DNA from 4 places in the Nonomuraea sp. NPDC004580 genome. Region 2 is predicted to be linked to each of the others. Evidence: riboswitches for the same ligand, from Rfam matches in the RefSeq annotation. Region 2 holds a riboswitch; each other region holds the start of a gene.
What was found. Region 2 has a riboswitch for thiamine pyrophosphate ahead of ABZW11_RS39830 (FAD-dependent oxidoreductase). Riboswitches for the same ligand answer to the same signal wherever they lie in the genome.
Positions count from the first base shown of each region.

Region 1: linked by a shared signal. The riboswitch ahead of thiC (phosphomethylpyrimidine synthase ThiC) and the one ahead of ABZW11_RS39830 (FAD-dependent oxidoreductase) in region 2 are both predicted to bind thiamine pyrophosphate.
Region 3: linked by a shared signal. The riboswitch ahead of ABZW11_RS13625 (cytosine permease) and the one ahead of ABZW11_RS39830 (FAD-dependent oxidoreductase) in region 2 are both predicted to bind thiamine pyrophosphate.
Region 4: linked by a shared signal. The riboswitch ahead of thiD (bifunctional hydroxymethylpyrimidine kinase/phosphomethylpyrimidine kinase) and the one ahead of ABZW11_RS39830 (FAD-dependent oxidoreductase) in region 2 are both predicted to bind thiamine pyrophosphate.

Region 1 is NZ_JBEXLH010000001.1:532,551-539,487, forward strand. Features, by position in the region: gene ABZW11_RS02335 (cellulose binding domain-containing protein) at 1-835, opposite strand, end outside; gene ABZW11_RS02340 (universal stress protein) at 944-1,783, opposite strand; gene ABZW11_RS02345 (hypothetical protein) at 1,793-2,143, opposite strand; TPP riboswitch at 2,234-2,346, shown strand; gene thiC (phosphomethylpyrimidine synthase ThiC) at 2,339-3,883, shown strand; gene ABZW11_RS02355 (SDR family oxidoreductase) at 3,891-4,742, opposite strand; gene ABZW11_RS02360 (glycine betaine ABC transporter substrate-binding protein) at 4,783-5,742, opposite strand; gene ABZW11_RS02365 (ABC transporter permease) at 5,739-6,515, opposite strand; gene ABZW11_RS02370 (betaine/proline/choline family ABC transporter ATP-binding protein) at 6,512-6,937, opposite strand, start outside.
Region 2 is NZ_JBEXLH010000069.1:27,671-34,607, reverse strand. Features, by position in the region: gene thiE (thiamine phosphate synthase) at 1-142, opposite strand, end outside; gene ABZW11_RS39840 (Rv2175c family DNA-binding protein) at 120-494, opposite strand; gene ABZW11_RS39835 (FAD-dependent oxidoreductase) at 525-1,694, opposite strand; TPP riboswitch at 1,748-1,864, shown strand; gene ABZW11_RS39830 (FAD-dependent oxidoreductase) at 1,855-3,057, shown strand; gene thiS (sulfur carrier protein ThiS) at 3,054-3,254, shown strand; gene ABZW11_RS39820 (thiazole synthase) at 3,295-4,002, shown strand; gene pknB (Stk1 family PASTA domain-containing Ser/Thr kinase) at 4,259-6,214, shown strand; gene alc (allantoicase) at 6,278-6,937, opposite strand, start outside.
Region 3 is NZ_JBEXLH010000010.1:72,103-79,039, forward strand. Features, by position in the region: gene ABZW11_RS13610 (LCP family protein) at 1-339, shown strand, start outside; gene ABZW11_RS13615 (DNA-formamidopyrimidine glycosylase family protein) at 470-1,348, shown strand; gene ABZW11_RS13620 (rhodanese-like domain-containing protein) at 1,405-1,728, shown strand; TPP riboswitch at 1,782-1,897, shown strand; gene ABZW11_RS13625 (cytosine permease) at 1,887-3,224, shown strand; gene ABZW11_RS13630 (methylated-DNA--[protein]-cysteine S-methyltransferase) at 3,193-3,762, opposite strand; gene ABZW11_RS13635 (ATP-binding protein) at 3,858-5,726, shown strand; gene ABZW11_RS13640 (ATP-binding protein) at 5,869-6,300, shown strand; gene ABZW11_RS13645 (membrane protein insertase YidC) at 6,284-6,925, opposite strand.
Region 4 is NZ_JBEXLH010000012.1:106,199-113,135, reverse strand. Features, by position in the region: gene ABZW11_RS15695 (M28 family peptidase) at 1-950, shown strand, start outside; gene ABZW11_RS15690 (PA domain-containing protein) at 992-1,591, opposite strand; gene ABZW11_RS15685 (ATP-dependent DNA ligase) at 1,764-2,708, opposite strand; TPP riboswitch at 2,766-2,861, shown strand; gene thiD (bifunctional hydroxymethylpyrimidine kinase/phosphomethylpyrimidine kinase) at 2,849-3,658, shown strand; gene ABZW11_RS15675 (TenA family protein) at 3,687-4,361, shown strand; gene ABZW11_RS15670 (carbon starvation CstA family protein) at 4,377-6,491, opposite strand; gene ABZW11_RS15665 (hypothetical protein) at 6,495-6,860, opposite strand.

The sequences.
Region 1 (6,937 bases), on a different contig from region 2:
TCCAGCCGCTCATCGGCGCGGTGCCGGTGTTGGTGACGGTCACCTCGCCCTGGAAGCCGCCCTGCCACTGCCCCGTCGTCTTGTACGCGGCCGCGCAGTCACCGGCCGGTACGGTGGGCGTGACGGTGGGGGTCGGGGTGCCCGCGAGTGCCTCGACCAGGGCCGGGTACCACGTGTCGGACATCTTCTGGTCACCGGCGGCGTTCGGGTGCACCCCGTCGTAGGTGTCGGTGGCGGTGCTGAAGCCCGTCCACTGGTCGACCACGGTGATCGGCGACTGGTCGGTGGAGGTCGCGGCGGCCCAGGCGGGGATGGCGTTGTTGAGGGCCACGGTGCGCCGGCCGCAGTCGGGGCAGGGGGCCGGGTTCATCGGGATGATCTCAGCGACCAGGATCCGCATGTTCGGGTTGCTCGCCCGCATCTGGTTCACCAGCGTGGTGAACGCGCCGAGGATCGTCGCAGGCGCGATGTTGCTCCACACGTCGTTGGTGCCCAGATGCATGAGCACGACGTCGGGCCGGGTGGCCGAGAGCCAGCCGGGCAGCATGTTCTGGTTCGCGATGTTGGTGGCGAGATAGCCGCCGTGGCCCTCGTTGTCGCCGTCGTGCGCCACCCCGCAGCCCTGCGGCGGCAGCGTGCCGACGAAGTCGATGTTCGTGTGGCCGGTGCTCTGCAGCCGGTTCCACAACAGGGCCCGCCAGCAGCCGGGGGAGCCGGTGATCGAGTCGCCGAGCGGCATGATGCGTACGGCCGCGGCCTCGGCCGGCGTCGTCGCGAACAGCACGGCCGCGATCACGGTCACCATTCCCGCCAGCACGGCGCCGATTGCGCGCATCGTCCGATCTCCCGTCGTCAGTCTGCGCAGATCGTAAGGAGCGGCAAGCGGAACGGGGAAGCTGAAGATCAGGCCCGCGGGCGTGACCTGCGGGGACGCATGTAACTTTCAGGCGGCGGCGCGCACCACCGCCAGCGGGCAGGGCGCGTGGTGCAGCATGGCGTGGCTGATGGATCCGATGAGCATGCCGGCGAGCTGCCCGTGCCCGCGCGAGCCCACCACCAGCAGCTCGGCCCCTGCCGCCGCCTCCTTCAGTACGTCCACGGGATGCCCGTGCACGATCTCGGCGACCGCCTCGACGCGGGGATGCCGGGCGCGGTACGGCGACAGCGCCTCGTGCAGCGCCCGCAGGTGGCCCTGCTCGCCCGCGGGGTCGGCCGGGCCGAAGCCGCCCGGCTGGGGCCAGGCCCACGCCTGGACCACCCGCAGCCGCGCCCCGCGCAGCTCGGCCTCGGCGAAGGCGAACTCCAGGGCCCGCTCGGCGCACGCGGACAGGTCGGTGCCCGCCACCACCTCGCCGGGCGTGGCGGGGCGGTCGCGGACGAGGACGACGTTCGTCTCGGCGTGCGCGACGACCCCGTACGCGACCGAGCCGACCAGCAGCCCGCGCACGCCGCCGATGCCGCTGCTGCCGACGACCAGCAGCTCGGCTGCGGCGGCGGCCTTGACCAGGGCCGCGCGGGGATCGCCGGGGAGCAGGACGGTCTCCATGCGCACCTGGGGCCGCTCGCGCAGCGCACGGTCCTTGGCGGAGGTGAGCACGGTCCGCGCACCCTCACGCATCCACCGCGCCACCTCGGCGTAATGGACGGGCTGGTCCTCCTCGCACACCCACCTGGGCACGACGTGCGCGACGGTCAGCGGCACCTGGCGCAGCACGGCCTCGGTGGCGGCCCAGCCGGCCGCCTCCAGGCCGGCACGGGAGCCGTCCACACCTACAATGATCAACTCGGCTCCTCAGGACGCGGTGTAGCACTCCACCTCGGCGCGGCGGAACGACAGTCCCTTGGCCTCGGAGTCGCGGACGCACGCGCGCTCCGCCTTGCTGAGCTTGAGCGTGCCGCAGACGGTCACGCCGGAGTAGGTACGGCAGTCGAGCGACGGATCGGTACGGCCGACGCGATAGAGCTCTCTGACGTTCGCGCGGCACTTGGCCTTACCGGTATCGGAGTAGCGGCACTGGGCCAGCAGGGTGTCGAACTGCTCCTGGCTGACCTCGTGCTGTTGCATGCCGTCCCCGGCGGCGGCGGTGGCGCCGGATGCGGCCATCACGACGAGTAGTCCTGCGACAGCGGCGATTCTCATCATGTTTCCCCTGATGGGGTCCGTACCGCTGAGAAGACCGGCCAAACCTCTTCGCCCTGGTTTGGGAGCGCGCCCCGCGTGGGTACGATCACCGCCGTCCAACGCGGGAGCCCGGTGGAGACCGGGCTGAGAGGACGGCTGCCAGCCGCCGACCGCCAGAACCTGCTCCGGGTAATGCCGGCGAAGGGAGTTTGCGCGATGACCGACGCGCGCTTTTCCAAGATCTACAGCGGCGAGCTGCGGGTGCCGATGCGGCGGGTGAACCTGTCGAACGGCACGGCGGTGACGCTGTACGACACCTCGGGCCCGTACACCGACCCCTCCTACGAGCCCGACCTGCGGCGGGGCCTGCCGCGCCGCCGGGCCGAGTGGATCGAGGAGCGGCGGGCCGCCGGGCGCCCGGTCACCCAGGTCGGCTGCGCGCGGCGCGGGCTGGTGACCAAGGAGATGGAGTTCATCGCGGTCCGCGAGGGCGTCACGCCGGAGTTCGTACGGGACGAGGTCGCGGCCGGCCGGGCCATCATCCCCGCGAACGTCAACCACCCCGAGACCGAGCCCATGATCATCGGCCGCAACTTCCTCGTGAAGATCAACGCCAACATCGGCAACTCCGCGGTCACCTCCTCCATCGAGGAGGAGGTGGAGAAGATGACCTGGGCCACCCGCTGGGGCGCCGACACGATCATGGACCTGTCCACCGGCGACGACATCCACGAGACCCGCGAGTGGATCCTGCGCAACTCCCCGGTCCCGGTCGGCACCGTGCCGATCTACCAGGCGCTGGAGAAGGTCAAGGGCCGGCCGGAGGAGCTGTCGTGGGAGGTCTTCCGCGACACCCTGATCGAGCAGTGCGAGCAGGGCGTGGACTACGTGACCGTGCACGCGGGCGTGCGGCTCGCGCACGTGCCGCTCACCGTCCGCCGCAAGACCGGCATCGTCTCGCGCGGCGGCTCGATCATGGCCGCCTGGTGCCTGGCGCACCACCGCGAGAGCTTCCTGTACGAGAACTTCGCCGAGATGTGCGAGATCCTGGCCCGCTACGACGTGTCGTTCTCGCTCGGCGACGGCCTGCGGCCCGGCTCGATCGCCGACGCCAACGACGAGGCCCAGTTCGCCGAGCTGCGCACGCTGGGCGAGCTGACCGTGATCGCGCGCGAGCACGACGTGCAGGTCATGATCGAGGGTCCTGGCCACGTGCCCATGCACAAGATCAAGGAGAACGTCGACCTGCAGCGCGAGCTGTGCGACGACGCTCCCTTCTACACTCTCGGCCCGCTCGTCACCGACGTCGCGCCCGGCTACGACCACATCACCTCGGGCATCGGGGCCGCCATGATCGGCTGGTTCGGCACCGCCATGCTCTGCTACGTCACCCCCAAGGAGCACCTCGGCCTGCCGGACAAGGACGACGTGAAGACCGGCGTGATCACGTACAAGATCGCCGCGCACGCCGCCGACCTGGCCAAGGGGCACCCGAAGGCGCAGGAGTGGGACGACGCGCTGTCCGACGCGCGCTTCGAGTTCCGCTGGGAGGACCAGTTCGACCTCTCGCTCGACCCCGACACGGCCCGCGCCTTCCACGACGAGACACTGCCCGCCGCGCCCGCCAAGACCGCGCACTTCTGCTCGATGTGCGGCCCCAAGTTCTGCTCGATGCGGATCAGCCACGACATCAGGCAGGCCGGTTTCGAGGAGAAGTCCGCCGAGTTCCGGCGCCTCGGCGGCACGATCTACGTGGAGTGACGGGCCGCTAGCCCGGCAGGGTTTCGCCGCCGATCGGGGCCAGCACCTCGCCCGTGTAGTACGAGGACAGCCGGTCGGAGGCGAAGAACACGTACGAGGGGGCGATCTCGTCCGGATGGGCGGGTCGCCCCATCGGCACCTGCTGGCCGAACTTCTCCACCTTCTCCTCCGGCATCGTGGCCGGGATGAGCGGCGTCCACACCGGGCCAGGCGCCACCGCGTTGACCCGGATGCCCCGCTCGACCAGGTTCTGGGCCATGGAGTAGGTGAAGGCGTTGATCGCGCCCTTCGTGGCGGCGTAGTCGATGAGCGACTTGTTGCCGCGCAGCCCGTTGATCGACGAGGTGTTGATGATGGCCGCGCCCTCGCGCAGGTGCGGGAGCGCGGCCTTCATGATGCGGAAGTAGCTGTGGATGTTGACGGCGAAGGTGTGCTCCCACTGCTCGTCGTCCAGCTCCTCGAGGCCGCTCACCGGCTGCTGGTAGGCCACGTTGTTGACCAGCACGTCCAGGCCGCCCAGCTCGGAGACGGCCTGCTCGACGACCGACGCGCAGTGCGCACGGTCGGCCAGGTCGCCCGGCAGCGTCACGCAGCGCCGCCCGGTCTCCTCGACCAGCTTGCGGGTGTGCGCGGCGTCCTCGTGCTCGCTCAGGTACGCGATCGCGACGTCCGCGCCCTCCTTGGCGAACGCCACGGCGACCGCCCGGCCGATGCCCGAGTCGCCGCCCGTGATGAGGGCCTTCTTGCCGGCGAGCAGGTCGCGTCCGACGTAGTCGCGCATCTCGTCGCGCGGCTCAGGGGCCATCTCGCCGGTCTTGCCCGGGTACGGCTGGTTCTGCGGTGGTGGTGTGTGCGACATGCCTTGCGGGCTGCCCGTGGTCAGGTGAGGTTAACGCCCGTCATCGGACGAATCCCTCCGACCTGAGCCAGTCGCGGGCCACCAGCGCGGGCATGCCGCCGTCCACGTCCACCTGCGCGTTCAGGTCCCGCATGACGTCGTCGGTCAGTTTCGCGCTGATCGGCGCGAAGATCTTCGCGATCTCCGGATGCGCGTCGGCGAGTTGTTCGCGCATCGTCACCGCCGCGTTGTACTGCGGGAAGAAGTGCCGGTCGTCCTCCAGCAGCACCAGGTCGAGCGCCTTGACCCGGCCGTCCGTGGTGGTCATCATGCCGAACGTGCACTGGCCGCTGGCGACCGAGTTGTAGAGCACGCCGACCGACACCCTGCGCACGTTCGCCCTCGGCACCTCCTCGCCGTACGTCAGGCCGTAGCCCTTGAGCATGCCGAGGAAGCCGTCGTCGCGGCCGAACGTCTCGTGGTCCACGCAGAAGGTGCGCTGCGCCACCGGCACCTTGGGGATGTCGGAGATCTTCGACAGGTCCCACTTCTCGGCCGACGCCCGGGTGACGCCGATGGCGTAGCTGTTGTTCAGCGGGGCGGGCGGCAGCCACACGATGCCGTTCCTGCGCAGGTCGAGGTCGCGTACGGCCTCGTACTGCGCCTCCGCCCCCTGGATGGGCTTCTGCTGTCCCAGGTAGGTGATCCAGCCGGTGCCGGTGTACTCCCACATGAGGTCGGCGTCGCCGCGGATGAGCGAGGCGCGGGCGTTCACGCTGCCCTGGACGTTCGTCCTGTCCTCCACGTCCGCGCCCGCCGCGGTGAGGGCGAGCACGGCGATCTTGCCGAGCACGAGCTGCTCGGTGAACTCCTTCGACGTCACCCGTACGCGCTGCCCTTCGAGCCCCGGCACCGGGCGGATGCCGCCCGGCTCCACCGGCGGCACGAACGACGACGCCGGCCGCAGCCCGCAGGCCACGACGCAGACCATGACCGCCACGGCCGCCAGGAACGCCCTCATGAGAGCCCCTTCGGCGACAGCAGCCGCTGCGCCAGGCCCGCCGCCCAGTCGATGAGCAGCGCCAGCACCGCGATCAGCACGCAGCCGGTGACCAGGATCAGGTTGCGCTGCGTGCTCACCCCCGCGGTGATCAGGTCGCCCAGTCCGCCCGAGCCGATGAACGCCGCGATGCCCGCCGTGCCCACGTTCAGCACCAGCGTCGTACGGATGCCCGAGAGGATCACCGGCACCGCCATCGGCAGCTCGACCTTGAACAGAACCCCCGACGCCGACATGCCGATGCCGCGCCCCGCGTCCACCAGGCGCGGGTCCACCTGCTCCAGGCCCACCATCGTGTTGCGCAGCGTCGGCAGCAGGCTGTAGGCGAACAGCGCGGCCACCGCCGTCCAGAAGCCGATCTGGAACACCACCGCGAGCAGCACCACCAGGCCCACCGCGGGGGTGGCCTGGCCCAGGTTCACCAGCGACAGCACCACCGGCGTGGCCCTGCGCAGCCCGCGCCTGGTCAGCAGCACGCCCAGCGGCAGCGCCACCAGCAGCACCAGCACGGTCGAGAAGAACACCAGCTGGATGTGCTCCCACGTGCGGCGCATCAGGAACGTCAGGTTGAGCGAGCCGCGCTCGATGCTGTCGAGCGGCACGACCTGCGTGTAAACGATCATCGCGGCGGCTACGGCGAGGTAGCACAGCGGGGGCAGGATCGCGTGCCACGACCGTCCGATGCGCGGCTCAGGAGTGGTCGCCTCCCTGCCGGCGGCGCTTTCGACCGTCATAGGGCACCGCTCCTGCGGTGGCGGCGCTCGCGTTCGCGCGCCTTGATCGTCTGGATCGCGTTCTGCACCGTGCTCAGTGACAGCGCCCCCGCGTACGAGCGCCGCCTGCCCTCCACCGGCACCACATCGGTGTCGGCGTTGAGCAACGCCTCCAGGGCGTCCTGCAAGGTCATGCGGTGGTGGATGGTGCCGGTGACCGGGTCGCCCGCCGTACCGACCGGGCCTGTGCGGCCTTCGAGGTCGGCCTGGCTCACCCAGCGCAGCGGGCGGCGCATCCCGTCGGTGATCAGCGCGTAGCCGCGGCCGTCGCGCTCGATCTCGCGCAGCAGCTCCGCGCAGTCACGGTCCTCCGAGAAGTACGGCACCTGGTCCAGCTCGATGTCGCCCACCTTCGTCAGCCGCAGCAGGCGCATCGACGAGCC
Region 2 (6,937 bases):
CCTCCAGGCCCTTCTCCCGCAGCTGGATGATGTCCACACCGCCGGCCAGCACCGCGTCGAGGAACTCCGCCAGATCGCCGCGGTCGCGGCGGCCGTCTGTGCAGAGATAGAGGCGGGCCTCAGAAAGCGAGGGCTTGGGCACGCCGCTTGACCTCTGTGTGACGGCCCGCCCTGATCGCCTCGATGGGCGAGCCTGGCAGTGACTCGTCGGGGGTGAAGAGCCAGCGCAGCGCCTCGACGTCGTCGTAGCCGGCGTCCTGGAGCACGGTGAGCGTGCCTGGCAGGCCCTTCATCACGTCCTTTCCGTCGAGGAACACCGCGGGCACCTGTGGCCCGCCGCTGCCGCGGCGCACGCCGAGCAGCTTGTGGTCCTTCAGGAGTTGCTTGGCCCGCCCGATCGGGAGATCGAGGCGTGAGGCCACTTCGGGGAGGGTGAGCCACTCGTCGACGAGCTGGTCGGTCTCCCGGTCGATCTGTGCAACAGAAAGCGTCACGAAACCACAACTACCACATGCCGTCCTTGCTCAAACAACACAATCTCGTAGGGGCACTTGTGGATCTACCAGGCGTTCCGTGTCCAGCCGGTGACCCGCCTCGATGATGCGCCGGCCCTGGACGAGATCGCGCGGCCGGTCCACGGCCAGCACCGCGGCAAGCGTATCGTCCGCCGTGAGCCAGACGGCCGACCACTTGCCCTCGGGCTCGCCCCGGTGCACGATCCGCTCGCCCGACGCGTGGTGGCCGGCGTATTGGAGCATGTGGCCGAACTGCTCCGACCAGAAGTACGGCACCGGGTCGTAGACCGCCTCCTCCCCCATCAGCGTCGCGGCGGCGACCTCGGGGGCGTTGATCGCGGTGTCCCAGTGCTCGACCCTGAGGCGGGCGCCCCAGCGGCGCGACCACCAGGCGGCGCAGTCGCCCACGGCGACCACCCCGGGCAGCGAGGTGCGCAGGTGCTCGTCGGTGACGACGCCGTTGTGCAGGTCGATGTCGGCGTCGGCCAGCCACTCGACGGCCGGGCGCACGCCGATGCCGGTGACGACGACGTGGGATTCGACGAACTCGCCGCCCACCAGCCGGACTCCGCCCTCGTCGACCGACTCGACCATGGTGCCGAGGCGCAGGTCGATGCCGTCGTACCAGGGGATCGTGCGAGCGCCGAGCTCGGTGCCCACCGCGCTGGCGAGCGGGGCCCGCGCGGCCTCGATGACCGTCACCGTGCAGCCGGCGCGGCGGGCGGCCGTCGCCACCTCGGCGCCGATCCAGCCCGCGCCGATGACCGTGACCCGCGCCCCTGGGACGAGCATCACGCGCAGCTCATGGGCGTCGTCGAGGGTGCGCAGGACGTGCTGAGGGCCGTCGCCCGGCAGCCTGATCGGGTCGGCGCCGGTCGCGATGACCAGGCCGTCGTAGTCGAGCTCGCCCTCGGTGGTCTCCACGACGCCCGCGCGCAGCGACTTCGCCGCGACCCCTGGACGGAAGTCGGCCTGGAGCCGCTCGAGGTCGGTGTCGATGAAGCTGGTGTCGGCATCGCCCTTGAGCACCGCCTTCGACAGCGGCGGGCGGTCGTAGGGGCGATGGCGCTCCTGGCCCAGCAGCGTCAGGCGACCGGCATAGCCGCGCCCGCGCAGGGCCTCCACCGTGCGCACTCCCGACAGGCCCGCTCCCACCACCACGACATGCTCCACGGTCATGACCATAACGGGGGCGGTGCGTGGACCCGGCACCGAGGCCGTAGGCTGTGGACGGAAAGACGCGCGGGAGTCCGGCCGTGACCGGGCTGAGAGGAAGGCTGCAGCGGGCCTTCGACCGCAAGACACCTGATCCGGATCATGCCGGCGAAGGGAGCGGATCATGGATGTGATCGTGGGCGGCGGGGTCGTCGGGCTGTCCGTGGCCTGGCGGCTGGCGCGCGAGGGGCGGCCGGTCACCGTCGTCGACCCGGCACCCGCCTCCGGGGCCTCCCACGCGGCCGCCGGGATGCTGGCGCCGGTCAGCGAGGTCACCTACACCGAGGCGCCGCTGCTGCGGCTGGGCGTCGCGGCCCTGCGCCGCTGGCCCGCCTTCGCCGCCGCCCTGGCCGAGGACGCCGCCCTTCCACCCGCTGGACCCGAAGGGGTGAGCGGGCTGGATCTGCGGGCCGAGGGGACGCTCGACGTGGCGTTCGGAGCCGATGACATGGCGGCGCTCGATGAGCTGGCCGCGTTCATGGAGAAGCTGGATCTGCCGGTCGAGCGGCTGACCGGGCGCGAGTGCCGGCGGCTTGAGCCGATGCTGGCCCCGTCGGTGCGCGGCGGGCTGCTGGCGCCGGGCGACGCGTGGGTGAACCCGCGCCGGGTGACGGCGGCGCTGCTGGCCGCCCTGGAGCGGCGCGGCGTCCCCATCGTGCGGGCCCGCGTGAGCGAGCTGGTCCGCACGGACGGCGCCGTCACCGGCGTCCGCCTCGCCGAGCCGCCCGCCGAGCCGCCCGCCGAGCCGCCCGCCGGGCCCGCTGAAGGCCGTGGTTCCGCACCCCTCGCCGCCACGGACGGACGAGCCGGAGACGAGGTGCTGGCGGCCGAGCGGGTGGTGCTGGCGGCCGGGGCGTGGAGCGGTGAGCTGGCGGAGGTGCCGGTGCGGCCGGTCAAGGGCCAGATCATGCGCCTGCGCTCGCCGCAGCCGCTGCTCACCCGCTGCGTACGCGGCACCGTCCACGGCTCGCCGGTCTACCTCGTCCCCCGGGGCGACGGCGAGCTGGTGGTCGGCGCCACCCAGGAGGAGCTGGGCTACGACACGAGGGTGACCGCGGGCGGCCTGTACGAGCTGCTGCGCGACGCCAGGGAGCTGGTGCCCGGCGTCACCGAGCTGGAGGTCGCCGACGTGGTGGCGGGGCTGCGTCCCGGCACGCCCGACAACCTGCCGGTGATCGGTCCCGGCAGGACGCCGGGGCTGACGTACGCGACGGGACACCACCGGGGCGGGGTGCTGATGGCCCCGCTGACGGCGGCCATCCTGATGGGCGAGGAGAGCGAGCTGGCGGCCCTGTGCTCGCCGGGGAGATTTCGGGAAATTTCATGATTATTACCATCAACGGGTCCGCGCACGAGCTGGCCGACGGCACCACCGTGGCGCAGGCCGTACGTACGCTGACGACGGCCACCACCGGAGTGGCCGTGGCCGTGAACGACGAGGTGGTCACCCGCGGCGCCTGGGAGACGACGGCGCTCAGCGACCGTGACCGCGTGGAGGTGCTGACGGCGGTGCAAGGTGGATGAGCTGATCATCGCCGGCGAGAAGTTCTCCTCCCGGCTCATCATGGGCACCGGCGGCGCCCCTTCGCTGGAGGTGCTGGACCAGGCGCTGGCGGCGTCCGGCACCGAGCTGACCACGGTGGCGATGCGGCGGCTCGACCCCGCGGCCCGTGGTTCGGTGCTCGACGTGCTGCGTGGGCGCGGCATCAAGGTGCTGCCCAACACGGCGGGCTGCTTCACCGCGGGCGACGCCGTGCTGACGGCCCGGCTGGCCAGGGAGGCCCTGGGCACGAACTGGGTCAAGCTCGAAGTGATCGCCGACGAGCGCACGCTGCTGCCCGACCCGATCGAGACGTTCGACGCGGCGGAGCGGCTGGTGGCCGACGGGTTCGTGGTGCTGCCGTACATCGGCGACGACCCCGCGCTGGCCCGGCGGCTGGAGCAGGCCGGATGCGCGGCCGTGATGCCGCTCGGCGCGCCGATCGGCTCGGGGCTCGGCATCCGCAACCCGCACAACATCGAGCTCATCGTGGAGGCCGCGTCCGTCCCGGTGATCCTCGACGCGGGCATCGGTACGGCGAGCGACGCCGCGCTGGCGATGGAGCTGGGCTGTGACGCCGTGCTGCTGGCCACGGCCGTGACGCGGGCGCAGCGGCCCGACCTGATGGCGGCGGCCATGAAGGGCGCGGTGGTGGCCGGGCGGCAGGCGGCCCAGGCGGGCCGCATTCCGCGCCGCCGCTACGCCGAGGCCTCCTCACCGATGACCCCCTGAGCCGCCCGCCGGGCCTCCTGAACGGACGCCGGCGAGGCCTCTGCCGGGAAGCGGGCGTCGCAGCCGTGACCCGAACCGGGCGGCGGAGGCCCGGCCCCTGGTCCCGGCCGGCGGGAGCGGCATCGTGACACCGTGCGCCCCGGCGACACGCCGGGGTCACTGCCGCATCGCCGTCACACACGGGACGAGAACGTCTCCGCATCGGTTTCGGGCGCTAGGGCCATGCCGGTGGCAAAACGCCCGTAAACTCAGCGGGGTGGACACGACGACTGCGGACCCCCTGGTCGGGCGGCTCCTCGATGGGCGTTACCGCATCGAGGGCCGGATCGCCCGGGGCGGTATGGCGACCGTCTACCTCGCGCTGGACGTCCGGCTCGACCGGACCGTCGCGCTGAAGGTCATGCACCGCTCGCTCGCCGAGGACCCGGCGTTCGTCAGAAGGTTCATCGGCGAGGCGAAGTCGGTCGCCAGCCTGTCACACCCCAACGTGGTGCACGTCTTCGACCAGGGCACCGACCACGACGTCGTCTACCTGTCGATGGAATACGTCCCTGGCCGCACCCTGCGCGACATCCTGCGCGAGCGCGGCCGGCTGCCGGCCCGTGAGGCGCTGGAGATCCTCATCCCGGTGCTGGCCGCCCTGGGCGCGGCCCACCAGGCCGGCATGGTGCACCGCGACGTCAAGCCCGAGAACGTCCTGATGACCGACGACGGCCGGGTCAAGGTCGTCGACTTCGGCCTGGCCAGGGCGATCGAGGCGACCAACCAGACCCGCACCGGCGTGCTGATCGGCACGATCGGCTACATGGCGCCCGAGCAGGTGATGACCGGCGCCGCCGACGTGCGCAGCGACGTCTACGCCGCCGGCATCATGCTGTTCGAGCTGGTGACCGGTCAGCAGCCCTACGACGGCGAGACCCCGATGTCGGTGGCCTACCGCCACGTCCACGACACCGTGCCCGCGCCGTCCTCGGTCTATCCCGACGTGCCGCCGCTGATCGACACGCTGGTGGCCAGCGCGACCGCCCGCGAGCCGCACGACCGCCCCGCCGACGCGACCGCGATGCTGGTGGCGGCGGTGGAGACCCACCGCGTGCTGCCGCGCATGACCAACCCGCCCGGCACTGGCACGGGCACTGGCACGGGCACTGGCACTGGCACGGGCACTGGCACTGCGGCCTATCACGCGCAGCCGGCGTCGGGGCCCGTCCCGTTCGCCGCGTCGGCCCCGTCGGCGCCGCAGGCGGCGCCGGCCCACACGATGATCCAGCCGCGGGCCGAGCTGCCGGAGAAGCGCCGGTTCCGGCCGAGCTGGTTCCTGGCGGTCCTGGCCGTGGTGATGGTCGTCGCGGTGGGCCTGACCGGGTGGTACTTCTCGCTGCCCGAGCAGGTGAAGGTGCCCGACCTGGTCGGCAAGGACCTGGCGCTGGCCGAGAAGGACCTCGTCGGCGCCGGGCTGAAGGTGCGCAAGGGCGAGAGCCAGTACGACGAGAAGATGGCCGAGGGCCTGGTGCTGAGCACCGACCCGGTGGCCGACACCGAGCTCGACGAGGGCTCGACGGTCACGCTGACGCTCTCGCTCGGCCCCGAGCGCATCGTGGTGCCCAACGTCACCGGCATGAACGGCAACGACGCCCGCGCCGCCATCGCCAGGGCCGGCCTGACCGTCGGCAGCGTCAAGCGCCAGCCCAACCAGCAGGTCGAGCGCGACAAGGTGATCCGCACCTCGCCGCAGGTGGGCGAGAAGATCAAGAAGAGCGCGAAGGTCAACATCTTCGTCAGCGCCGGGCTCACCATGCCCGACGTCAACGGCATGCCGAAGGACGAGGCGGCCGGCTTCCTCAGCTCGCAGGGCTTCCAGGTGCACGTCAACGAGGTCGACGACGACGCCGAGCCGTGCACGGTCATCGCCCAGACCCCGAAGGCCAAGTCCGAGGTCGACAAGGGCGCGCCCGCGATGATCACGGTGGCGCGCTGCCAGACGCCGTTCCTCGACTGGTTCAGGGGCGACAACGAGGCGCGTGACGACCAGCAGTTCGCGATGGTGCCCGGGGTCATCGGCAAGAACGTCAACGACGCCAAGTCGGAGCTGGAGGCGCTGGGGTTCCAGGTGCGGGTGCAGCGGCTGGGCAACGGCGGCGTGGTGCAGTTCCAGCGGCCGCTGCCCAACAGCGAGCGCCCGCCGGGCAGCACGGTCATCCTCTGGCAGTGACCGCCGATCCCCCGGCGGGGTCGGCGCTCAGCGCTCGTGAGCGGCCCCGAAGGGCCCTGAGGGTCAGGCCAGGTGGCCGTGCAGGCGGACGCGGGCCAGGCCGCCGTCCGGGTAGATGTCCACGCGCACGTGCGTGACCGGCGTGTCGGCGCCGAGGCGGAAGCGGTGCGGCGTGTCGGGCTGCAGGCGCGTCCTCGGCAGCAGCCCCACCTCGCGGTCGCCGTCGAGCCCGGTGAGCGCGACCGCGCCGGGCGCGTTGAACAGCAGGTTGGTGGTGTCGATCTCGGCGAGCCTCACGACGCCGCGCCCGGCCAGCCTGATGACGATCCAGTCGTTGCCGCCGTCGCGCCGCCGCGCGGTCTCCCAGCCCTCCGCCTGGTGGCGGGCCAGGCCGGGGGCGATGACGTTGTTGGGCGCGGAGTAGAACTCGTCGGAGCAGGCGGTGACCAGGCCGCCGTTGGCCAGCGCCGCCAGGTCGATGCCGAGGCCGTCGTAGAGGGACAGGTCGGGACGTACCTCGCCGTGCACGCGCAGCCGGGTGACGCCGCCGTCGGGATGGATGTTCAGCCGTACGTGGGTGTAGCGGGCGTCGTCGGTCACCGGGAAGAGGTGCTCGGCGTCGCCCTTGAGGTCGGACAGCGGCACGATCTCGGTCCAGGGCGCGGCGAGCACCTCGGCCGGCGACGGATGCCCCGCCACCGACGTGGCCTCGACGGACGCCCG
Region 3 (6,937 bases), on a different contig from region 2:
CCCGACTTCGAGCGGACCAAGCGGCAGCGGCAGTTCCTCAGCGCGGTCGTGAAGAAGGCCGCGAGCCCCGGGGTGCTGCTCAACCCGTTCACCGCGATTCCGCTGGCCGCCAGCGCGACCGACGCGGTCGAGGTCGACTCGGGCACCGGGGCGTTCACCATGCTGTCGCTGGGGCTCGCCATGGGCGACAGCCCGGTGACGACGGTGGTGCCGTTCGGCGGCACCGAGCGCGTGGCCAGCGGTGACGCGGTCAAGTGGGACAGGACGAAGGCGCTCGCGCTGTTCAACGCGCTGAAGGAGGACAAGCCGGTGCCCAAGGACGTTGTTGACGCCGGCTGACCCCGCGCCAGGCGGCTGACCCCGCGCCAGGTGGCGGCCACCGCGCTGATCGTGGCGGTGATGTTCCTTTCGTGATCGTCACGGTCAGCGCCCTGATGGCTTCGGTTTGGTGCGGCCGTACTCTGGGGGCATGCCCGAACTTCCCGAAGTCGAGTCGCTCACCCATTTCCTGCGTGAGCGGGCCGTGGGCCGCGCGATCGCGGGGATCGACGTGGTGGCCATCCAGGCGCTCAAGACGTTCGACCCGCCCGTCACCTCGCTCGGCGGGCTGACCGTCACCGGCGTGAGCAGGCACGGCAAGTTCCTCGACCTCGACTGCGACGGGCTGCACCTGATCATCCACCTGGCCCGCGCCGGGTGGCTGCGCTGGCGCGACGACCTGTCGGGGGCCAAGCCGGTGCGGCCGGGGAAGGGGCCGCTTGCCGTACGCGTGCGGCTGGCGCCCGACGACGAGGGCCTGGCGCCCGGGTTCGAGCTGACGGAGGCGGGGACGCAGAAGCGCCTCGCCGTCTATGTCACGAAAAGTCCGGACGAGGTGCCCGGCATCGCCGCCCTCGGCCCCGACCCCATGGCCGAGTCGTTCACCGTCGAGGCGCTCAAGCGCATCGTCGGCGGCAAGCGCACCCAGATCAAGGGCCTGCTGCGCGACCAGAAGGTGATCGCCGGCATCGGCAACGCCTACTCCGACGAGGTGCTGCACGCCGCCAAGATGTCGCCGTTCAAAGTCGCCGCGACGCTGACCGACGCGCAGATCGCCGACCTGCACGAGGCCATCGTGACCACGCTGCGCGACGCGGTCGAGCGGGCGCACGGGCTCGCGGCCAAGGACCTCAAGGCGGAGAAGAAGTCGGGGCTGCGGGTGCACAACCGTGCGGGGCAGCCGTGCGACGTGTGCGGCGACACGATCAGGGAGGTCTCGTTCGCCGACTCCTCGCTGCAGTACTGCCCGACCTGCCAGACCGGCGGCAAGCCGCTGGCCGACCGGCGCCTGTCCCGCCTGCTCAAGTAGGACATGCGCCCTTGGGCGTGTCCGGTGCACGGCCTCGGGCACGCCATGATGGAGTCATGACCGTTCCTGAGATCGAGGCCAGTGCCGTGCCCGCAGACGCTTACCTGCTCGACGTCCGCGAGCAGGACGAATGGCTGGCGGGCCACGCGCCGCAGGCCGTCCACATCCCCATGACGCAGATCCAGGGCCGGGTGGAGGAGGTCCCCGGCGACCGCACGGTCTACGTCGTGTGCCGGGTGGGCGGCCGGTCGCTGCAGGTCGCGGCGTGGCTCAACCAGCTCGGACGCGAGGCGGTCAACGTCGGCGGCGGCATGCAGTCGTGGGAGGCCGCGCGGAAGCCGATGGTCAGCGAGACGGGCCAGGAGCCTTTTGTGGCGTAAGTCGCCCACTATGGTGATTTGACTCTCTCTAAGGCAAAATAAGGGCGCAAACTATAGATCGTCGCGGGAGCTCGGGGTCGCCGGGCTGAGAGGGCAGCTATGCATCCGCTGCCGACCGCCTGAACCTGTCCGGGTAATGCCGGCGTAGGGAGTGTGCGATGTCGCACGGCGTCGAAGAAGTTCCGCTGACCCTCGAAGGCGAGGCGCCCAAGACCCTTGGCGTGCTCGATCAGGGCGCGCTCTGGGCCAACCTCGGGGTCAGCCTCCTCGGCTTCTCCGGGGCGCTGCTGCTGCTCGACCCGCTGGGCAACGCGCCGCTCACCCTGGCGGCGGCGCTGGTCGCCACCGTGGTGGGCAGCCTGATCGGCACCGCCATGGTGGGCCTGTCGGCCATTCCAGGCACCCGCACCGGCAAGCCGGCCATGGTGCTGCTGCGCGGGCTGTTCGGGGCCAGGATCTCCTACGTCCCGACGGTGCTGAACATCATCCAGATGATCGGCTGGGGCGCCTTCGAGCTGTGGGTGATCGCCAAGGGGGCCGGCGCCATCTTCCCGTCGGTGCCGTACCAGGTGTGGGTGCTCGTCGCGGGCGTGCTGACGACGGCCCTGACCGTCTGGCCGCTCGGCTCGATCCGGCTGCTGCGCCGCTACGTCACCGTCGGCGTCATCGTGGCGATGATCTGGTTCGCGGTGTTCTTCCTGCGCGATGCCCCCTCGCCCGAGGGCGGGAGCTGGACGGCCTTCCCCGCCGCCGTCGACTACGTGATCGCGCTGTCGGTGTCGTGGGTGCCGATGGCGGCCGACTTCGCCCGCCACTCGCGCTCGGGACGCGCCGCGTTCACCGGCGTGGTCGGCGGCTACACACTGGCCCAGGTGGCCTGCCTGGGGCTCGGCGTCTACGCGGTGGCCCTGGCGGGCGCGGACGGCGTGCTGGCCGACGCGACGTCGGTGTTCACGCCGTTCGTGGCGGTGCCGCTGGGCGCGCTGTTCTTCGGCATCCTGGTGCTGCGCGAGACCGACCAGTCCTTCGCCAACGTCTACTCCACCACGATGTCGCTGCAGAACCTCATGCCGCGGGTGGACCGCCGGATCCTCTCGACCGCCATCGGCGTGGTGACGGTCGTGATCGCCCTTTTCGCGGACGTCAACTCCTACGGCGTGTTCCTCGGCGTGATCGGCGCCGTGTTCGTGCCGATGTTCGGGGTGCTCGCGGTCGACTACTTCGTGCTGCGCCGCGGCGAGGGCTGGAACACCGCCGAGGACGCCCCGTCGCGCTGGCCGATGCTGGTGCCCTGGGCGCTGGGCTTCGCCGCGTACTGGCTGACCACCTCGACGCCGACCTTCCCGCAGTGGGACGCGCTCTGGACGGGCGTGCGCGAGGCGCTCGGGTTCGTGCGTCAGCCGTGGATGAACGGCGCGCTCGGCGGCGCCTTGGTGGCGGCGCTGGTCACGCTGCTCATCGGGCTCATCCAGCGGTCGCGCGCTGCTCGACGTTGAGCAGGTGCTGCTTGGCGGCGGCGCCGCCGGCGTAGTCGCCGAGCCCGCCGTCCTCGCGCAGCACCCGGTGGCAGGGCACGATCACGCAGACGGGGTTGGAGGCCAACGCGTTGCCGATCGCGCGCAGCGCGCGCGGCCTGCCGATGCTCTGGCCGATCTCCTCCAGCGTCGTGGTGGTGCCGTAGGGGACCGCCATGGTCTTCTGCAGCACCGTACGGGCGAACGGCGTCGCCAGCGTCAGGTCGACCGGCGTGGCGAACGTCCGCAGCCGCCCCGAGAAGTAGGCGTCGAGCTCTCTGCGCACCGGGTCGAGCCGCCGCGCGTCGGGCCCGATGAACCGCCCCACGTTCCGCGTGATCAGCTCGAACACGTCATTTTCCGCCTCGAAGCTGCACGCCGCGATGCCTTTGCCGGTCACCGCCAGCACCATCCTGCCCACCGCGCCGTCGTAGGTGCCGAACGCGATGTCGGGTGGTGTCTCACCCCGATAGGTGCTGGAGGTCACCCGCAGCAGGGCATCGAGATCGTTGCTCGACATACCCCTCACCCTCCCACCTGCCGGGAATCACCGTGACCGCAGCGTATCGGACGGATCGCCCGACGCACCCACCGCGCCACGTGCACTATGGAGTAGTGGGGGACGAATGGGCCGGTAGTGACGATGAGATCGCTCGTGCGGCGCTCGCCAGCTCGCCCAATGCCATCGTGGCGCTCGATCGCGACCAGAGCGTGCTGGTGTGGAACGCCGCCGCCGAGCGCATGTTCGGCTGGAGCGCCGACGAGCTGCTCGGCCGCCGGGCGCCGATCGTGCCGGACGAGCTGGGCGCCGAGCACAACGCGGTGCTGGAGCGCGTACGTACGGGAGAGCCCGTGTCGCTGCGCACCAAGCGCCTCCACGCCGACGGCCGGGTGCTCGACCTGCGGGTGGACATCAGCGCCCTGCGCCTCGGCAGCGCCGTCGCCGGTTACGTGTGCGCCTACCACCCGGCCAGGGCCGACGAGATGGCCGAGCACCGCATGGCGCGCCGCGCCCGGCTGGTCGCCCGCCTCACCGACGTCGTGGGGGACATCAACTCCGACCTTGAGCTGTCGGCCGTGCTCGACCGCATCTCGGCCAGCCTGACCGAGCTGACCGGGGCGGACGCGGGCGGGTTCGTGCTCATCGAGGGCGAGCGGCTGCGGCTGGTCAGCACGTACGAGCTGCCGGAGGCGATCAGGGGCACCACCACCGACCTGCGGACGAGCCTGGTGGACAAGCTTTTACGCACCGGCAAGACCGTGATGCTGGAGTCCCACGGGCTCGACGACCTGGTGTGGGCCAAGCTCAAGGGCCTGCACACGATCGCGCTGGGACTCGCCGCGGTGGGCGGGCGGCCGTACGGCGCTCTCTATGCCTTGTTCGCCCGCCGCAACCCGGGGCACCTGGAGCTGGAGCTGCTTGAGCTGCTGGCCGGGCATGCCGGCATCGCGGTCGGCAACGCGGTCGCCTACCAGGAGGCGGTGCGGCAGCGGGCCCATGAGCGGGCCGTGTTCGACGCCAGCGCCGACGGCATCGCCGTGCTCGACCAGGACGGCCTCGTGGTGCGCTGGAACCCGGCCGCCGCCGAGCTGACCGCGCTGCCCGCTGAGTCCGTGATCGGCGGCCCGCCGCCGTTCCCGCTGCCCAAGGCGGGCGAGAAGGGCACCTTCCAGCTCGACAACGGGCGCTGGCTCGACGTGGTGAGCGCGCAGATCGAGGAGACCGGCGAGGTGGTCGTCGACTTCCGCGACGTGACCGCCGCCAAGGAGCTGGAGGAGGCCAAGGACCTGTTCCTCGCCACGACCAGCCACGAGCTGCGCACGCCGATCACCATCGTGCGGGGCTTCGCCAGCACGCTCGACTCGCGCTGGGACGACATGAGCGACCCCGCGCGCCGCTCGGCCGTGCACACGATCGCCGAGCGTGCGAAGTCGCTGGGCGTGCTCATGGACCACCTGCTGCTGGGCGCGCGGGCCGGCGCGGACGAGCTCAAGGTGCGCATCGAGGAGTTCGACCTGGGGGAGCGCATCGTGGCGGCCACGCTGGGGCTGCCCGAGCTGTCGGACCGGCACCGGGTCGAGGTGGACGTGCCCGAGGGGCTGCCGTACGTGCTGGGCGACGCGCTGGCCACCGACATCCTGCTCGGGCAGCTGCTGGAGAACGCGTTCAAGTACTCGCCCAAGGGCGGACTGATCAGCGTGGCGGCCTGGCCGGAGGACGACAACGTGGTCGTCGTCGTGGACGACGAGGGCGTCGGAATCGCCCCGCCTGACCGTGAGCGGATTTTTGAACGCTTCGTCCAGGTGGACAGCGGCGACCGGAGACGGTTTGGTGGAGTGGGGCTCGGTCTCTACATCGTCCGCAGTCTCGCCAGGGCACAGGGAGGAGATGTCAGCGCTCATTCGCGACCAGGAGGAGGCACCAGAATGCGGCTCGTGCTGAGGGGCTCTTCCACTATCGGATCCGACACACCGATGCGGTAACGAGGTGGTCACGGTTGCGCTGATCTATCTTCCAATGTGTACAAGCTGTGATCGAGATGCGGTTTCTGGGATCGAGTAACGGGGCATTTCGGTCGTACCGGGGAGTGTTCCCGCGGGGGGCACAGGGAACGGGGAGGTGGGTGTGTCAAGCGTGGTGCTGCTGCCGTACGCGCCGTCCAGCGTCGCCGTCGCCCGCCAGCGTCTGAGCACTGATCTGCAGGACAGTGGGGTCTTCACCGCGGCCATCGACGATGCCGTGCTCGTCGTGAGCGAGCTTCTGAGCAACGCGCTGCGGCACGCTCATCCGCTGCCGTCGGGCATGGTGCGGGTGGCGTGGCTGCGCAGTGACGATCACATCGAGGTGGCGGTCAGCGACGGGGGCGCCGCGACCGAGCCCCGTGCGGGCCGGCCGACGCTGTCCTCGCTCGGGGGCCGGGGGCTCGGCATCGTGGAATATGTCGCCGAGAGCTGGGGGGTGCGGCACGACGGCGACACGACGACCGTGTGGGCGATTCTGCCCGCGCCTAGCAAAAGTGTGAACGGGCAGGTCGCGGCCCTCAGAGAGGTCGGCTAGCCAGCACGGCGCGCTCGCTCACGGCCCACGCCGTCGAGACGAGCAGATAGAGGCCGGCGGCCAGCGGCAGCACGAGTACGGCCAGCGCCGAGCCGTACGGCAGCAGCCGCATGATCCGCTTCATCGCCTCCGGCTGCTCCTCGGCGAGCTTGATCTGCCGGGCCGAAAGCCAGGCCACCGCTGTGACCAGGGCGATGACCAGTACAAAGACCAAAACCGGGGCGCTGACCAGACCGAAATGGGCGACCACGCCGGCCGCCTGCTCCCCCAGCGGCGCCCCGAACAACGTGTGCCCCGCGAGCGCGGTCGGATGGGTGGCCACTCGGTACATCAGCCACAGGAACGGCAGCTGAGCCAGCATCGGCATGATCCCGGCGAAGGGTGACGTGCCCTCCTTGGCGTAGAGGGCGTTCAGCTCCTTGCTCAGGCGCTCCGGGTTGCGGCCGTGGCGCTCACGCAGCTCGCGGAGCTTGGGGGCGAGCCTTTCGCGGATCTTCGCCGTACGGGCCTGGCGGACGTTCAGCGGCAGCAGCAGAAGGCGTACGGCGAGGGTGAACAGCACGATGCCGAGGGCGGCACTGCCGCCGGAGACGTGAAGGACGAACGTGACGAGAGAATCGATCATGAGCCCTGTTCC
Region 4 (6,937 bases), on a different contig from region 2:
ACCTGAACTTCGACATGGTCGGCTCCTCCAACGCCGGATATTTCGTGTACGACGGCGACAACTCGGACGGGACGGGCGCCGGGCCGGGCCCCGCCGGGTCCGCTGCCCTGGAGCGCACCCTCCAGGACTACTTCACCTCCATCGGCGTGCAGACCCGCGGCACCGACTTCGACGGCCGCTCCGACTACGGGCCGTTCATCGCGGCGGGCATCCCGGCCGGTGGCACGTTCACCGGGGCCGAGGGCATCAAGTCCAGCGCGCAGGCCGCGCTGTGGGGCGGCACCGCGGGGCAGGCGTTCGACGTCTGCTACCACCGCTCCTGCGACACCACGGCCAACATCAACGACACCGCGCTGAACAGGAACGCCGACGCCATCGCCCACGCCGTGTGGACCCTCGCCACTGCCGTACCGCCGGTCGTGGTCTGGCAGGACACGTTCGAGACGGCCACGGGCTGGACGGCGGACCCGGACGGCACCGACACGGCCGGCACCGGGCTCTGGGAGCGCGGCGACCCGCAGGACACCACCTCAAGCGGCGCCAAGCAGCTCGGCACCACGGTCAGCGGCACGAACGACCTGGTGACCGGCCGCCTGGCCGGCCCGTCGGCGGGCGACCACGACATCGACGGCGGCGTCACCTCGATCCAGTCACCGCCGATCACGCTCCCCTCGGCAGGCCCCCTGAACCTGTCCTTCTCGTACTACTTGGCGCACGGCTCGAACGCCTCCAGCGCCGACTACCTGCGCGTCCGCGTCGTCGGCAGCACCACGACGACCGTGCTCAACCAGCCCGGCGCCGCCACCAACCGCAACGGCGCCTGGACCACCGCCACGGCGAGCCTGAACGCCTACACGGGCCAGACCGTTCGCATCCTCCTCGACGCCGCCGACGCCTCAGGCGCCTCCCTGGTCGAGGCCGGCGTGGACGACGTCACCATCACCCGCTGACCGCAGCCGGGGCGAGAGCGCCCTCGCCCCGGCGAAGCGGGCTACGGGGCAGTGCGTGGCGGGATGCCGCGCAGGTCGAAGGCGAAGCGGGCCGTCGAGTCCGCGATGGCGTCGGCGTTCACGTCGAACACCGTCGCGTTGACGTTCGCGAGGGTGTCGCACGCCTGGTGGTAGCACGGGTCGTACGGCGCGCCCGCCGTGCCGCCGAACATCGCCGCCTCCTCCGGCGTCTTGGTTCCCTCCGCGCCGGTGAAGATGCCGCCGGCCCGCCACTCGCCGAGGTCGAGCGGGGTCGAGTCGGTACGTCCAGGCTGGCCCTCGTTGAAGACGATGACCGCGGACGCGCCCGCGAAGCCCGCGTTGCGTACCTTCTGGGCGAACGGGCTGGTGCCGCGCTGGATGAGCGCGATGTTCCCCGCCACGAACCCGGCGAAGTCCGCCTCCTCGCAACCGCTGGTCGAGCTGGGCGCAGGGGTCGGTGGCAGGGTCAGGTCCACGCCCTGCACCTGCGCGGTGACGTCACCGGGCGGCGAGGGCTGGAAGGTGTGGAAGTCCTCCCCCGGCACGTACGACTTCGCGTCGGGCGAGACGCGGTCGAGCACCGCGGGGCCGTTCGCCGCCCCCGGACGGTAACCCGCCAACCGATCATCGTTAAGACCCATAAATCCGGACTTATCCGCCGCCAGCCGTGCCGCCCACAGCCCCCGCCACCGGCCGCGGGTGACGGCCCGGCTCCGCGGGCGGCAGTCCGGCGCCGCAGGCGGTTATCCGATGCGGGGGCCGGGCGGCTATCTGGCGCGGCGGCGCAGACGGCTATTCGGCGCGGCGGGCGCGGGCGCGGCGCTTGCCCTCGTGCATCGCCTGCGCGCGCGCCACCGGGATCGTGTGCCCCTCCTCGACGAGGTCGGCGGGCAGCGACTGCGGCTCCGGCATGTGCTCGGCCCACGGGTCGCCCTCACCCAGCCGCTCGACAGCGGTGCGGATGGTGAACTCGCCAGGCCGGACGCCGTCGAGCTCGTCCCACGCCACGGGGAACGAGACGGGCACGCCGGGCCGGATCCGCGGGCTGTAGGCGGCCGCCACCGTCGCGCCGCCCGCCCGCGTGGAGTCGAGGAACACCTTGCCCTCGCGGTCCTCCCTGATGAACGCGGTGGTGGCGAGCGCCGGGTCCAGCCGCTCGGCGCGGGCGGCCAGCGCCCGGGTGGCGGCGGCCAGGTCGTCCATCGCGGTGCCGGGCACGACGGGCACGAACACGTGCACCCCCTTGGCCCCGCTGGTCTTGACGGCCCCGGCCAGCCCGCAGTCGGCCAGCGCCTGCCTGACGAGGTGCGCGCCCCGGACGGCCGGCGCGAAGGAGTCGTGCTCGGGCGGGTCGAGGTCGAGCACCATGTGCGTGGGGTGCTCACCGGCGTAGAGCGCCGGGTGGTATTCGACGGCCCGCTGGTTGGCGAACCAGAGCAGCGTCCTGCGGTCGTCGCACAGCGCGTACGTGATCCGCCGCCGGGAGGAATCCGCCCACACGGACACCGAACGCACCCAGTCGGGAGCGTATTTGGGCAGGTTCTTCTGCATGAACGGCTCCTGCCCGGGGCGTACCCGGATGACCGAGAGCGGCCGGTCGCGCAGCACGGGCACCATCCGGCCCGCGACCGCGTCGAGGTAGTCGACCAGGTCCCGCTTCGTGGCGTCGGCGCCGTCGAAGAGGGGCTGGTCGAGGTTGGTCAGGGAGACCCCGTCGCGCGTCTCGTCAGCGGCCACCCGCCCTACGATGCCCACACTCGAACGTGTGGTCAACAACCCGGCCTGTTAGAGTGAGCCGTTGACGCGGGGTGCCCGGAAAGCCGGGCTGAGATTACACCCGTCGAACCTGATCTAGTTCGCACTAGCGAAGGGACGTCATGGCAGCGAACGCCGTTCCCAAGGTCCTGACCATCGCGGGCACCGATCCGAGTGGCGGGGCCGGCATCCAGGGCGACCTCAAGACCTTCTCGGCGCTCGGCGCGTACGGCATGACGGTCGTCACCGCGCTGGTCGCGCAGACCACGACGGGCGTGACCGGCATCCACGAGGTGCCCGCCGCGTTCGTGGCCCAGCAGCTCGACACCCTGCTCACCGACGTGCCCGCCGACGCCGTGAAGATCGGCATGCTGGGCGACGCCGACCTGATCAAGGCGGTGGCGGCGGCGCTCGACACATACCGGCCGCCTCATGTCGTGCTCGACCCCGTCATGGTCGCCAAGAGCGGCGACCGGCTGCTGCCCGCCGACGCGGTGAGCGAGCTGCGCCGCACGCTGCTGCCGCGCGCCGACCTCATCACTCCCAACCTGCCCGAGGCGGCCGACCTGCTCGGCGAGCCGCAGGTGAGCGGGCTGCCCGAGATGCACGCGCAGGCGGCCAGGCTGCGCGCGCTCGGCGCCCGGCAGGTGCTGCTCAAGGGCGGCCACCTCGACGGCGACACCTGCGTCGACGTGCTGGCCACCCCCGAGGGCACGATCGAGCTGGCCGCGCCGCGGGTGCCGACGCACAACACCCATGGCACGGGCTGCACGCTGTCCTCGGCGATCGCGGCGCTGCGGCCCCGTCACGACGACTGGCCCAGTGCGGTGCGCGCCGCGAAGGACTACCTGACGCAGGCGCTGCGCGCCGCCGACTCGCTGGGCGTCGGCCACGGCCACGGCCCCGTCCACCACTTCCACAACGCCTGGTAACCGGCCCCCCTCTCGCGAAAGAGACGCGATGTTCTGCGATGACATCTGGCAGCGCACGTCCGAGCTGATGCGCGCCATCCACGAGCACCCCTTCGTCACGGCACTCGGCGACGGCTCGCTCGACCGTGAGACGTTCGCCTTCTACATGGTGCAGGACGCCCGCTACCTGGAGGCGTTCTCGAAGGCGCTGGCCGCCGCGTCCGTCCGCGCCGACGACTCCGACGAGGCGGCGTTCTGGGCCATGAGCGCGCACACCGCGCTGGTCGCCGAGCGCGAGCTGCACTCCGGCTACATCGAGGAGCTGGGCGCGGCCGTCAAGGGCATCGCGACCTCGCCGACGTGCCTGGCGTACTCGTCGTTCCTGCAGGCCACGGCCCTGTCGGCGCCCTACCCCGTGATCGCGGCGGCGGTGCTGCCGTGCTTCTGGATCTACCAGGACGTCGGCACCGCGCTGCTCGCCAAGGCCGGCGACGACCCCGCGCACCCGTACGCGAAGTGGATCTCCACCTACTCCGACCCGGAGTTCGCCGCGTCCGTCGAGCGGGCCAAGGCCATCACCGACCGGCTCGCCGCCGCCTCCCTTCCGGACACCCGCGAGGCGATGGCGCAGGCGTACGGGCGGGCGGCGGCGTACGAGTGGATGTTCTGGGACAGCGCGTGGCGGCGCGAGGGCTGGCCCACGGCCGCCTGGCTCGCTCCCTGACGGCCTGCCTCACGGTCACGGCGACTTCGCCATCAGCTCCTTCTCCTCGCGGGTGGCGATGAGCCCCGACGGCGCCACGATCGTGGACTCCTGGAACGGCGTCTCCGTGTCGGGCAGCGGTTCGCGCAGCCGGATCGCCTTGATCCAGATGCGGGCGGCGTCGAGGAGGACCACGATGATCAGCACGGCGAAGAGCGCGGCCAGCACGCCGTCCACGGTCGAGTTGACCACGATCTGCCGCATCGCGTCCTCCGTCCTGGCGGGCGCGAGCAGCTGCCCCTGGTCGAGCGCGGCCTGGTAGCGGTCGCGCTGGGCGAAGAAGCCGAGCGTGGGGTCGGGCGAGAACACCTTCTGCCAGCTCGCGGTGAGCGTGACGGCGGCGTCCCAGGCCAGCGGGACGCCCGTCACCCATGCCCACTTGAGCCGGCCGCTCTTGATCAGCAGTGTGGTGGCCACGGTGAGGGCGACGGCGGCGAGGAGCTGGTTCGCGATGCCGAACAGCGGAAAGAGCTGGTTGATGCCGCCGAGCGGGTCGTTGACCCCCTGGTAGAGGAAGTAGCCCCAGGCCGCCACCACGACGGCGCTGGTCGCGACGAGCCCGGGCCACCAGCTCACCCGGGAGATCGGCTTCCACAGGTTGCCGATCGTGTCCTGCAGCATGAACCGGCCCACCCGCGTGCCCGCGTCCACGGTGGTGAGGATGAACAGCGCCTCGAACATGATCGCGAAGTGGTACCAGAACGCCTGGAGCCCCGCGCCGCCGAGGAAGCCGGAGAAGATCTGCGAGATGCCCACGGCCAGGGTGGGCGCGCCGCCCGTCCGCGCGATCAGCGTCTCCTCCTGCACGGCCGCCGCCGCGGCCTGCAACTGCTCGGGGGTGATGACGAAGCCCATGTTCGTGACGGCCTCGGCGGCGCTCTGCACGGTCGCGCCGACGACGCCGGCCGGTGAGTTCATCGCGAAGTAGAGGCCGGGGCTCAGCACGCAGGCCGCGGTGATCGCCATGACCGCCACGAACGACTCCATGAGCATGGAGCCGTAGCCGATCATCCTGACCTGCGTCTCCTTCTGGATCATCTTCGGCGTCGTGCCGGACGAGATCAGCGCGTGGAAGCCGGACAGCGCGCCGCAGGCGATGATGATGAACACAAAGGGGAACAACGACCCGGCGAAGACCGGCCCCTCGCCGTTGAAGGCGAAGTCGGTGAACGCGGTGGTCCGCAGCGGGGGCATGGTGACCGCGATGCCGACCGCGATCAGCACGATCGTGCCGATCTTCATGAACGTCGACAGGTAGTCGCGCGGCGCGAGCAGCATCCAGACGGGCAGGACGGCGGCGACGAACCCGTACGCGATGAGCCACAGCGCCAGCGCCGACGGGCTGAGCGTGAAGGTCGGCGCCCAGCTCGACTCCTGCACCCAGCCGCCGGCCATGATGGCGAGGATCAGCAGCACGACCCCGATGACCGTCGTCTCGACGACCCTGCCCGGCCTGATCACCCGCAGGTAGAAGCCCATGAACAGGGCGATCGGGATGGTCATCGCGATCGAGAAGACGCCCCAGGGCGACTGCGCGAGCGCGTTCACCACGACCAGCGCCAGCACCGCGAGCAGGATGATCATGATGGCGAAGACCGCGATCAGCGCCGCCGCGCCGCCCACCGGGCCGATCTCCTCGCGGGCCATCTGCCCGAGGCTCCTGCCGTTGCGCCGCATGGAGAAGAACAGCACCACCATGTCCTGCACGGCCCCGGCGAAGATCACCCCCGCGATGATCCAGATCGTGCCGGGCAGGTAACCCATCTGCGCGGCCAGCACGGGACCGACCAGCGGCCCCGCTCCCGCGATGGCGGCGAAGTGGTGACCGAACAGGATGCGCCGGTCGGTCGGGTGGTAGTCGATGCCGTTGTCCAGCCGCTCGGCCGGGGTGGCCCTGCGGTCGTCGGCCCGCAGCACCTTGCGGACGATGAAGCGGGCGTAGAAGCGGTAGGCGATCGCGTACGAGCCGAGCGCGGCGCACAGCAGCCAGACCGCGTTGACGTTCTCGCCTCTGGACAGGGCGAGCACCGCCCAACCGACGGCCCCGACGAGGGCCACCGCCGTCCAGATGATGATGGAACGCAGCTTCACCGGTTACCTCCCATGTGTCTGGCGACGGACAGGATCATGAGCAGGGTCGTGAGCTGGGCGGCCGAGACAGCAGCGCAGCCCGGCGTCCGGCAGCAGGTCGGTGGTGAAGCGCCGCCAGCGCCACAGCGGGCGGCAGTCGATGGTGACGGGCAGCTCGGCGAGGTGCACCCAGGCCGTCGGGTGGGCGTACACGAGACCGGTGGGGCCGAGCCCGCGCGCCCGGCGCGGCAACCTGCTGCGCCGCAGCGGCCTGACCGAGAACTCGCCCGCGTCCGCGCAGCACAGACCGGTGACGTGCCAGTCGAAGAAGACCACTTCGTCGGCGCGCAGGGCGTCACGGGCGGCGGAGGTGAGCATGACACGGGACATCCGTGGCTCCTGGTGAACAGGCAGCTCAAATTAACGTCGGCCGTACCCTGCGGTTGCTCCGTTGAAACGCTTCAGTG